Streptomyces collinus Tu 365: one gene and its partner. The protein of the gene in region 2 interacts with the protein of the main gene of each other region in a pairwise test. Links are inferred from orthologs where the notes say so. Each region holds a gene or a part of one and is shown on either strand. Other genes may lie near its edges.

What was found.
Region 1: the proteins of leuS (region 2) and ligA interact in binary tests that used the Escherichia coli proteins (3 or more experiments, as listed by UniProt). The link is inferred for Streptomyces collinus Tu 365 from one-to-one orthologs.

Annotation. Positions count from the first base shown.
Region 1 is NC_021985.1:5,928,201-5,932,171, forward strand. The notes cover bases 1-2,903. They hold ligA (NAD-dependent DNA ligase LigA), read left to right. Parts: upstream 1-305; coding sequence 306-2,501; downstream 2,502-2,903. Other genes in these bases: B446_RS25865 (methionine synthase), read left to right, coding at 1-290; B446_RS25875 (putative bifunctional diguanylate cyclase/phosphodiesterase), read left to right, coding at 2,761-2,903. Outside these bases: more of B446_RS25875, read left to right, coding at 2,904-3,971. UniProt on the Escherichia coli protein: DNA ligase that catalyzes the formation of phosphodiester linkages between 5'-phosphoryl and 3'-hydroxyl groups in double-stranded DNA using NAD as a coenzyme and as the energy source for the reaction.
Region 2 is NC_021985.1:3,122,732-3,128,291, reverse strand. Bases 1,263-4,687 are described here. They hold leuS (leucine--tRNA ligase), read left to right. Parts: upstream 1,263-1,604; coding sequence 1,605-4,487; downstream 4,488-4,687. Other genes in these bases: B446_RS13485 (hypothetical protein), read left to right, coding at 4,658-4,687. Outside these bases: B446_RS13495 (cytochrome b/b6 domain-containing protein), read right to left, coding at 1-1,189; more of B446_RS13485, read left to right, coding at 4,688-5,341; B446_RS13480 (DegV family protein), read left to right, coding at 5,414-5,560.

The DNA.
Region 1 (3,971 bases), 2.8 Mb from region 2 along the record:
CGCTGCTCACCGAACGTGACGACGACGCCATCGGCGAGGCGGTGGAAGCCGGCACCCGGCTGTTCGCCGGTGTCGTGCCGGGCACCGACGGCCCATTGTCGGACCCTGCCGGTAGCGTCATGGGTGTCAGGACGCTGTGGCGCAGGCTGGGGCTGCGTCCGGGGCTGCTCGCGGAGGCGGTCACGGTGACCCCGGCGTGCGGGCTCGCGGGCGCTTCCCCCGCCTACGCGCGCCAGGTGCTCGCCCACTGCGTCCGGGCGGCGAGATCCCTCGCGGACAACCCAGAGTAACGGGAGGACAACACGGTGGCCGGCGACAAGCAAGCCCGGACGACGGCGGTGCCCGCCGAGGCCCGCGAGAAGCACACGCGGCTCGCGGAGCAGGTCGAGGAGCACCGCTTCCGGTACTACGTGAAGGACGCTCCCGTCGTCAGCGACGCGGAGTTCGACAAGCTCCTGAAGACGCTGGAGGCGCTGGAGGCGGAGTACCCCGAGCTGCGCACCCCGGACTCGCCCACCCAGAAGGTCGCCGGGTCGTACGCCACGGAGTTCACCGCCGTCGAGCACCGCCAGCGGATGCTCTCCCTGGACAACACCTTCAACGACGACGACCTGGCCGCCTGGGCCGACCGCATCGCGCGGGAACTGGGCGAGCAGGAGTACCACTTCCTGTGCGAGCTGAAGGTCGACGGCCTCGCGGTCAACCTCACCTACGAGCACGGCCGTCTCACCCGCGCGGCCACCCGCGGCGACGGCCGCACCGGCGAGGACATCACCCCGAACGTCCGCACGATCGCGGAGATCCCGGACCGCCTCAAGGGCGACGACGTCCCGGACCTGGTCGAGATCCGCGGCGAGGTCTACTTCCCGATGGAGAAGTTCCTCGAGCTGAACGCACGCCTGGTCGCAGCGGGAGACAAGCCCTTCGCCAACCCCCGCAACGCGGCGGCCGGTTCGCTGCGGCAGAAGGACCCGCGGGTCACCGCCACCCGGCCGCTGCACATGGTCGTCCACGGCATCGGCGCCCTGGAGGGCTTCTCGGGCATGACCCGCCTCTCCCAGGCCTACGACCTGCTGAAGACCTGGGGACTGCCGACCTCCCCGCACAACCGCGTGGTCGACGACCTCGACGGCGTCCGCGCGTTCATCGCCTACTACGGCGAGAACCGCCACTCCGTGGCGCACGAGATCGACGGCGCCGTCATCAAGCTCGACGAGATCCGCCTCCAGGGCCGCCTGGGCTCCACCGCGCGCGCCCCGCGCTGGGCGATCGCCTACAAGTACGCGCCGGAGGAGGTCAACACCAAGCTCATCGACATCAAGGTGGGGGTCGGCCGCACCGGCCGGGTCACGCCGTACGCCCAGGTCGAGCCGGTCACCGTCGCGGGCAGCGAGGTCGAGTTCGCCACCCTGCACAACCAGGAGGTCGTCAAGGCCAAGGGCGTGCTCATCGGCGACACCGTCGTGCTGCGCAAGGCCGGTGACGTCATCCCGGAGATCCTCGGCCCCGTGGCCGACCTGCGGGACGGCAGCGAGCGGGAGTTCGTGATGCCGGGCGAGTGCCCCGAGTGCGGCACGGCGCTGCGGCCCATGAAGGAGGGCGACATCGACCTCCGCTGCCCCAACGCCCGTGCCTGCCCTGCCCAGTTGCGCGGACGCCTGTCCTACCTCGCGGGCCGCGAGTGCCTGGACATCGAGCACTTCGGCGACGTGGCCGCGGCCGCGCTCACCCAGCCGCTGGAGCCGGCCGACCCGCCGCTGGTCGACGAGGGCGACCTGTTCGACCTGACGGTGGAGAAGCTGCTGCCCATCAAGGCCTACGTCCTCGACCCGGACAGCGGGCTGCCCAAGCGGGACCCGAAGACGGGCGAGGAGAAGGTCGTCACGGTCTTCGCCAACCAGAAGGGCGAGCCGAAGAAGAACACCCTCGCCCTCCTGGAGAACATCGAGGCGGCCAAGTCCCGCCCGCTCGCCCGCTTCCTGAACGGGCTGTCCATCCGGCACGTCGGCCCGGTCGCCGCGCAGGCCCTCGCCCGCGAGTTCCGCTCGCTCGACCGCATCGAGCAGGCCACCGAGGTGGAGCTGGCCGGCACGGACGGCGTCGGCCCCATCATCGCCGCCGCCCTCAAGGAGTGGTTCGCCGAGGAGTGGCACCGCGAGATCGTCCGCAAGTGGAAGGCGGCCGGAGTCCCGCTGGAGGACCAGGCCTCGGGCGAGGACGAGGGGCCGCGTCCGCTGGAGGGGCTCACCGTCGTCGTCACCGGCACCCTGGAGAACTTCACGCGGGACGGCGCCAAGGACGCGCTGCAGAGCCGCGGCGCGAAGGTGACCGGATCGGTGTCGAAGAAGACCTCGTTCGTGGTGGTCGGCGACAACCCGGGGTCGAAGTACGACAAGGCGATGCAGCTCAAGGTCCCGGTCCTGAACGAGGACGGTTTCGCCGTCCTGTTGGAGCGGGGACCCGAGGCCGCGGCCGAAGTCGCGCTTCCCTCCGCCGAGTAGCGGTTGAAGGCCACCCGTTCGGTGCATATCAGTTGCATACGGGTGGCCCGGGCGCATTCGGGCAACCGTCGACGACCGCTGCCCGAGGGAGCCTTCAGCGTCCTACTGTTGAGGTGTGCGCCTGCCGTGCCCAGCTGCGGCTGGGGCATCTCCCTGCCCGCGAAGGGCACGGGGAGGCCTTCTTCGACGCGGAGCCGCTGATGGTTGTCGGGCATCGGGCCGCGTGGCGTGGGCACCGCCGGCTGTGAGAGGGACGGGAATGGAACCGACCGAGAGCGCCGCTCCGGACGCATGGCTGCGCCTGCGCCGCCGTGCGGTCGCGTGGCGGGAGAGCCGGTGGACCGGACGGGGCGCCGAGCGCACGCACGTCCGGCCGCGCCCGGCCGGACCGGGTACCCCCGCCGAGACGCACACCGCGATCCCCCTGGTCGTCGAAGCCGTCCCGGCGCTGCCCGGCGGCGACGCCGAACGGCACCTGCCCCGGCCGCCGCTGCCCGCCGCCGTGGTGGCCGCCGCCGGCTGCGTCCTGGGCGCCGGCTTCGTCCGCGCGTTCACGCAGCACCACGCCCTCTTCCCGTGCGACACGCTCGGCTGGTCGCTGGCCGTGCTCACCGGCATCATCGTCGGCCACCTCGTGATGCTCGGCCGCGCCCGCTGGTGGGGCGGCACCGGCTCCGGCGCCGCCCTCACCCTCGCCGTCCTGCTGCTGTACGGCTGGGTGCCCGCCGGCATGGTCAGCCTGACCGTCGTCGTCCTGGTCGGCACAGCGAGGCGGCACCGCTGGCGCCAGGGCGTGCTGCAGGGCGCCGCGGACATCCTCGGGATCGGCGCCGGCGCCCTGGTGCTCGGCTGCTTCGGACGGGTGCCGAGCGTCGAGGAGCCGTGGCGGCCCGAGAGCTGGGGCATCACCACCGTGCCCGAGGTGATGGTCGTCGCGGCCGCGTACCTCGCGGTCAGCCGCGGCCTGCTCTGGTACCTGCACGCGCCGCGCGGTGGCGGACTGCCCACCGTCGCCCGCACCGCCCTGGTCAGGCAGGGCCTGGTCGCCGTCGCGCTGCTCGGCATCGCGCCCCTGGTGTGCGTGGTCGCCGACGCCCAGCCGATCCTGCTCCCGCTGTTCGCGATCCCGCTCATCGCCCTCGACTCCACGCTGTGGATGGCCCGCGCCCGCGCCGAGGAGCAGTTGCGCGACCCGCTGACCGGACTGCCCAACCGGCAGTGGCTGCTGGAGCGGATCTGGACCGCGCTGGACGACGCCGAGCGGATCGGCGCCCGCGCGGCCCTCATGCTGATCGACCTCGACCGTTTCCGGTCGGTGAACGACACCCTCGGTCATCTCGCCGGTGACCGGCTGCTGCTCCAGATCGCCGACCGGCTGCGGGTCGCCCTGCCGCGCGGCGCGGAGGCGGCCCGGCTCGGCGGTGACGAGTTCGCCGTGTTACTGCCGGTCGCCGACTCCACCACCTCGGC
Region 2 (5,560 bases):
AGTTGTACGTCCCGAAGCGGTTGTTCGTCTCACCGGTGTCGTACACGTCACTCCGGCCGTAGCCGGCGGTGCCCGGATTGCCATAAGCCGGGATGTTGTATCCGGTGTCCTGGAGCGGGTCGTACGCCGACGGCGGGGCCTCGCCGACCGGCGGCGGCGAGGGGATCGGCCAGCTTCCCGAGGTGCTGGACGGGCCGTCCACGCGCGGCATCGCCTCGGTGGCCTGCAGATCCAGCGGCAGGTCCATGCGCGTCGTCGGGCCGGGCGCGAACGGCTGCTGGGAGCCGGGCATCTGCACCGCCCGGTAGGCGGCGGCGAACCCGGAGGCGGGCTCGCCGGCCGGGGCCATCGGGGTCTGGTACAGCGGCGCGGCGGCGGGGGCCGGGGCCTCGGCGGGGCGCCGCGGCTCGCGCCGGCCCTCGCGCCGGCCCTCGAAGCCCTGGGGGCCGGACTCGGCGACCCGCGAGCGGCTCGCCTCCAGGTCGTCGATGCCGGGCCGCTCGGAGCTGCCCAGGAGGGCGACGAGCCGGTCGGCGACCTTGCGCTTGACGGGGCGCGGGGCGGACCGCAGCGCGAGGGCGCCCATGACGCCCAGCAGGGCGAGGCTGTAGAGGATCGTGAAGATGGGCTTGGCCTGGCGGCCCGCGTAGAGGCCGTGGACCAGCGCGGCGCACCAGGCCGGGTAGGCGAGCATGTGCATCGCCCGCCAGCGGGCGGCGACGGGGGCCGGGGTGGCGAAGTTGCTGCGCAGGGCACCGGTGACGCCGACGAAGATCATCAGCAGGCCCGCGAGCGAGCCCAGGCCGATGAGGCCGCCGATCCCGGTGACGCCCAGGGAGAACGGGATGATCGCGGCGATCAGCTGGGTGTGACCGAGTGCGATCTTGGTGGTGATGTGCAGCAGCAGGAACGCGATCGAGGCGACCGCGGTCGTCCGGTGCACCGCCTGGCCGACGATCCGCTGGCGCGTGTTCAGGAAGATCCGGTCCTGGGCGAACAGGCCCCAGATCACCGAGCAGCTGAGTGAGACGAGGGACAGCACGCCCGCGCCGAAGTTCAGGAACTCGCGGAACTGGCTGCCTCCGACCAGCACGATCGCGGGTATGAGCAGCAGGACGACAGCGGACGCCACCCCGTAGGCCGACCGGCCGGGTTTGGGGAGCGAGCTGTTACTACGACGAGTGTTCATGGGGGCAACTCCGAGCAGTTTCGGGAAAGCGGTCCCGCTGCCGAACTCTAAGTGGAGCCATACCGATCAGTACGAGGTTTGAGTTATTGCGTTGTTATCAAAGGACAATGCGACTGTGTCGATGTCCCTTAGTAGCTGTTACGCGAAGTAATCCTTGACCTTCGTTCAGTTCTGGTCGGGTTCCTGGCATGTCCACAAGGCATACGGAAGCGCGTCGCGGCTTACTCAAGGCCTGCGGTACCCTAGCGCCATGCGTGCCGTACGCCTTCTGCTTAGCGGGCCGCGCTGATCAGTACCGACCCCCGGTCGAACCGAGAGGTCGGCATCGGCGCGGCGTCCCCTCCTGTGTGAGGGGCTTTTTCGTTTTCGGATGACGCAGCCGCAGGCAGAGACGATCGATGGAGCTTTGAGGATCATGAGCGAGACGAACCCCGCTGCCACCGCTGCGGCGTCGGCGGAGGCCGCGCCGCACCGCTACACGGCCGCCCTGGCCGCCGACATCGAGGCGCGCTGGCAGGACTTCTGGGACGCCGACGGCACCTACGCCGCGCCCAACCCCACGGGCGACCTGGCGGGCGATCCGGAGCTGGTCGCGAAGCCCAAGAAGTTCATCATGGACATGTTCCCGTACCCCTCGGGCGCGGGTCTGCACGTGGGTCACCCCCTGGGCTACATCGCCACCGACGTCTACGCCCGGTTCCAGCGCATGACCGGCCACAACGTCCTGCACACCCTCGGCTTCGACGCCTTCGGCCTGCCCGCCGAGCAGTACGCGGTGCAGACCGGCACGCACCCGCGCGTGTCCACCGAGGCCAACATCGAGAACATGAAGGCCCAGCTGCGCCGGCTGGGCCTGGGCCACGACAAGCGCCGCTCGTTCGCCACGATCGACCCGGACTACTACAAGTGGACCCAGTGGATCTTCCTGCAGATCTTCAACTCCTGGTACGACGCAGAGGCCGGCAGGGCCCGCCCGATCGCCGAGCTGATCGCCGCGTTCGAGTCCGGTGAGCGGCCGGTCCCGGGCACCACGCGCGCGTGGAGCGAGCTGAGCGAGGGCGAGCGCGCCGACGTCCTGGGCGAGTACCGCCTGGCCTACGCCTCCGACGCGCCGGTCAACTGGTGCCCCGGCCTGGGCACCGTGCTGGCCAACGAGGAGGTCACCGCCGACGGCCGGTCCGAGCGCGGCAACTTCCCGGTCTTCAAGGCCAAGCTGCGCCAGTGGAACATGCGCATCACCGCCTACGCCGACCGCCTGCTGGAGGACCTGGAGGAGCTGGACTGGCCCGAGGCCATCAAGCTGCAGCAGCGCAACTGGATCGGCCGCAGCGAGGGCGCCCGCGTCGACTTCCCGATCGACGGCGAGAACATCACGGTCTTCACGACCCGCCCGGACACCCTGTTCGGCGCCACCTACATGGTGCTGGCCCCCGAGCACCCGCTGGTCGAGAAGTTCACCCCCGAGGCGTGGCCCGAGGGCACCCACGACGTGTGGACCGGCGGCCACGCCACCCCGTCCGAGGCCGTCGCCGCCTACCGCGCGCAGGCCGCCGCCAAGTCCGACGTGGAGCGGCAGGCCGAGGCCAAGGACAAGACCGGCGTCTTCATCGGCGCCTACGCCACCAACCCGGTCAACGGCGAGCGGGTGCCGGTCTTCATCGCCGACTACGTGCTGATGGGCTACGGCACCGGCGCGATCATGGCCGTCCCGGCGGGCGACCAGCGCGACTTCGAGTTCGCGCGCGCCTTCGAGCTGCCGATCCACTGCATCGTCGAGCCGACCGACGGCCGCGGCACCGACACCGCCACGTGGGAGAACGCCTTCGCCTCCTACGACGCGAAGATCATCAACTCGTCCAACGACGAGGTCACGCTGGACGGCCTGGGCGTCGCCGAGGCCAAGGCGCGCATCACCGAGTGGATGCAGAGCCGCGGCGTCGGCGAGGGCACCGTCAACTTCCGCCTGCGCGACTGGCTGTTCAGCCGCCAGCGCTACTGGGGCGAGCCCTTCCCGATCGTCTACGACGAGGACGGCATCGCCCACGCGCTGCCCGAGTCGATGCTGCCGCTGGAACTGCCCGAGGTCGAGGACTACAGCCCGCGCACGTTCGACCCGGACGACGCCGACACCCAGCCCGAGACGCCGCTGTCGCGCAACGAGGACTGGGTCAACGTCACGCTGGACCTGGGCGACGGACCCCGCAAGTACCGCCGCGAGACCAACACCATGCCCAACTGGGCCGGTTCCTGCTGGTACGAGTTCCGTTACCTGGACCCGCACAACGACCAGAAGCTGGTCGACCCCGAGATCGAGCGGTACTGGATGGGTCCGCGCGAGGGCCTGCCGCACGGCGGCGTCGACCTGTACGTCGGCGGCGCCGAGCACGCCGTGCTGCACCTGCTGTACGCCCGCTTCTGGTCCAAGGTCCTGTACGACCTGGGGCACGTCTCCTCGGCCGAGCCGTTCCACAAGCTGTTCAACCAGGGCATGATCCAGGCCTACGTCTACCGCGACAGCCGGGGCATCGCGGTGCCGGCCGCCGAGGTGGAGGAGCGCGACGGCGACTACTACTACCAGGGCGAGAAGGTCAGCCGCCTGCTGGGCAAGATGGGCAAGTCGCTGAAGAACGCGGTGACCCCGGACGAGATCGCCGCCGAGTACGGCGCCGACACCCTGCGCCTGTACGAGATGGCCATGGGCCCGCTGGACGTCTCCCGGCCCTGGGACACACGCGCGGTCGTCGGCCAGTTCCGGCTGCTGCAGCGGCTGTGGCGCAACGTCGTCGACGAGGACTCCGGCGAGACGACCGTCACCGGCGCCGAGCCCGACGAGGACACCCTGCGCGCCCTGCACAAGGCGATCGACGGCGTGCGCCAGGACCTGGAGGGCCTGCGCTTCAACACCGCCATCGCCAAGGTCACCGAGCTGAACAACCACCTGACCAAGGCCGGCACCGCGGTGCCGCGCCAGGTCGCCGAGCCGCTGGTGCTGATGATCGCCCCGCTGGCCCCGCACATCGCCGAGGAGCTGTGGCGCAGGCTGGGCCACACCGAATCGGTCGTCCACCAGGACTTCCCGGTCGCCGACCCGCGCTACGTGGTGGACGAGACCGTGACCTGTGTCGTGCAGGTCAAGGGCAAGGTCAAGGCCCGCCTGGAGGTGCCGCCGGGCATCTCCGACGAGGAGCTGGAGAAGGCCGCCCTGGCCGACGAGAAGGTCGTCCTGGCACTGGGCGGCGCGGCCGTCCGCAAGGTCATCGTGCGGGCTCCGAAGCTGGTGAACATCGTCACCGGCTGACCGCGCGTCCCCGCGGGACGGTCCCGGCACACAGGGGTGACCAGGTGTGCCGGGCGTCGGGGTAGTCCCCTACGGGCAGGTTCGGGGTTCTTCCGGAACCCGGGGCCTGCCCGCTGCGTTTACCGTGGAGAGGCGGCCGCTCGTGCCGTGCCGGTCGGAGGAGGAGCGTCATGGAAGCAGTGATCACCGTGTTCGTTCTGATCCTCCTTGCGTTCATCGGCGTGGGCACCTACGTCACGATCAAGGCCGTCGGCGCCGCCAAACGCGGAGTGGACCGCACGATCGCGCAGGCCAGGCGCACGGTCGAGGACCACACCCTGCGTGCCAGGTCCTTCGCCCAGATCGGCCCGGCCGGGGAGATCGCCCAGCTCCGGCTCACCCTGCGCACCTCGATGCGGGCCACCCAGGACGCGCTGGCCGCGGGCGCGGTGGAGGACGAGTCGCTGAAGGAGTCCCTCGGCCTCTTCGAGCGGCTCAGCGCGCACGGACGCGAACTGGACGCCGACCTACGGCGGCTGGAGTCCGAGCCGGACCGGGCCGCCCTCGCCGCACTGCTGCCCGAGCTGCGCCGCCGCACCGAGCGCATCACCAAGTCCGCCGACTCCCTGCGCTGGGCCGCCCGTGACCGGGCCCGCCGCTTCTCCGACGACGACCTGGACTCGCTGAGCACCCAGATCGACGTCGAGGCGGGCGCCCTGCGGCACTGGACCGGGCCGGAACCCGCGTCCTCGCCGTGGTCCGACACCCCGGCGTCCGCCACCGACGCGGAGCGGCCGGCGCCCGCGATCACCCCGCCCGCGCAGCGTCCCACCCCCTCCTGGCAGAAGAAACCGCGCCCCGAGAGCACCACATGACGGACCCGTTCCCGGTCCGGCGGGCAGGGGCCGGGCTGCCGCACGGCGACCACGGCAGGTAACCTCCAGCTCATGTCCCGCCATGTCGCGATCGTCACCGATTCAACGGCCTACCTGCCGCCGCGGACGATGGAGCGCCACGGCATCACCGCGGTGCCCCTGACCGTGGTCCTCGGGAACCAGGCGCTCGAAGAGGGCACCGAGATCTCGACCCGTTCG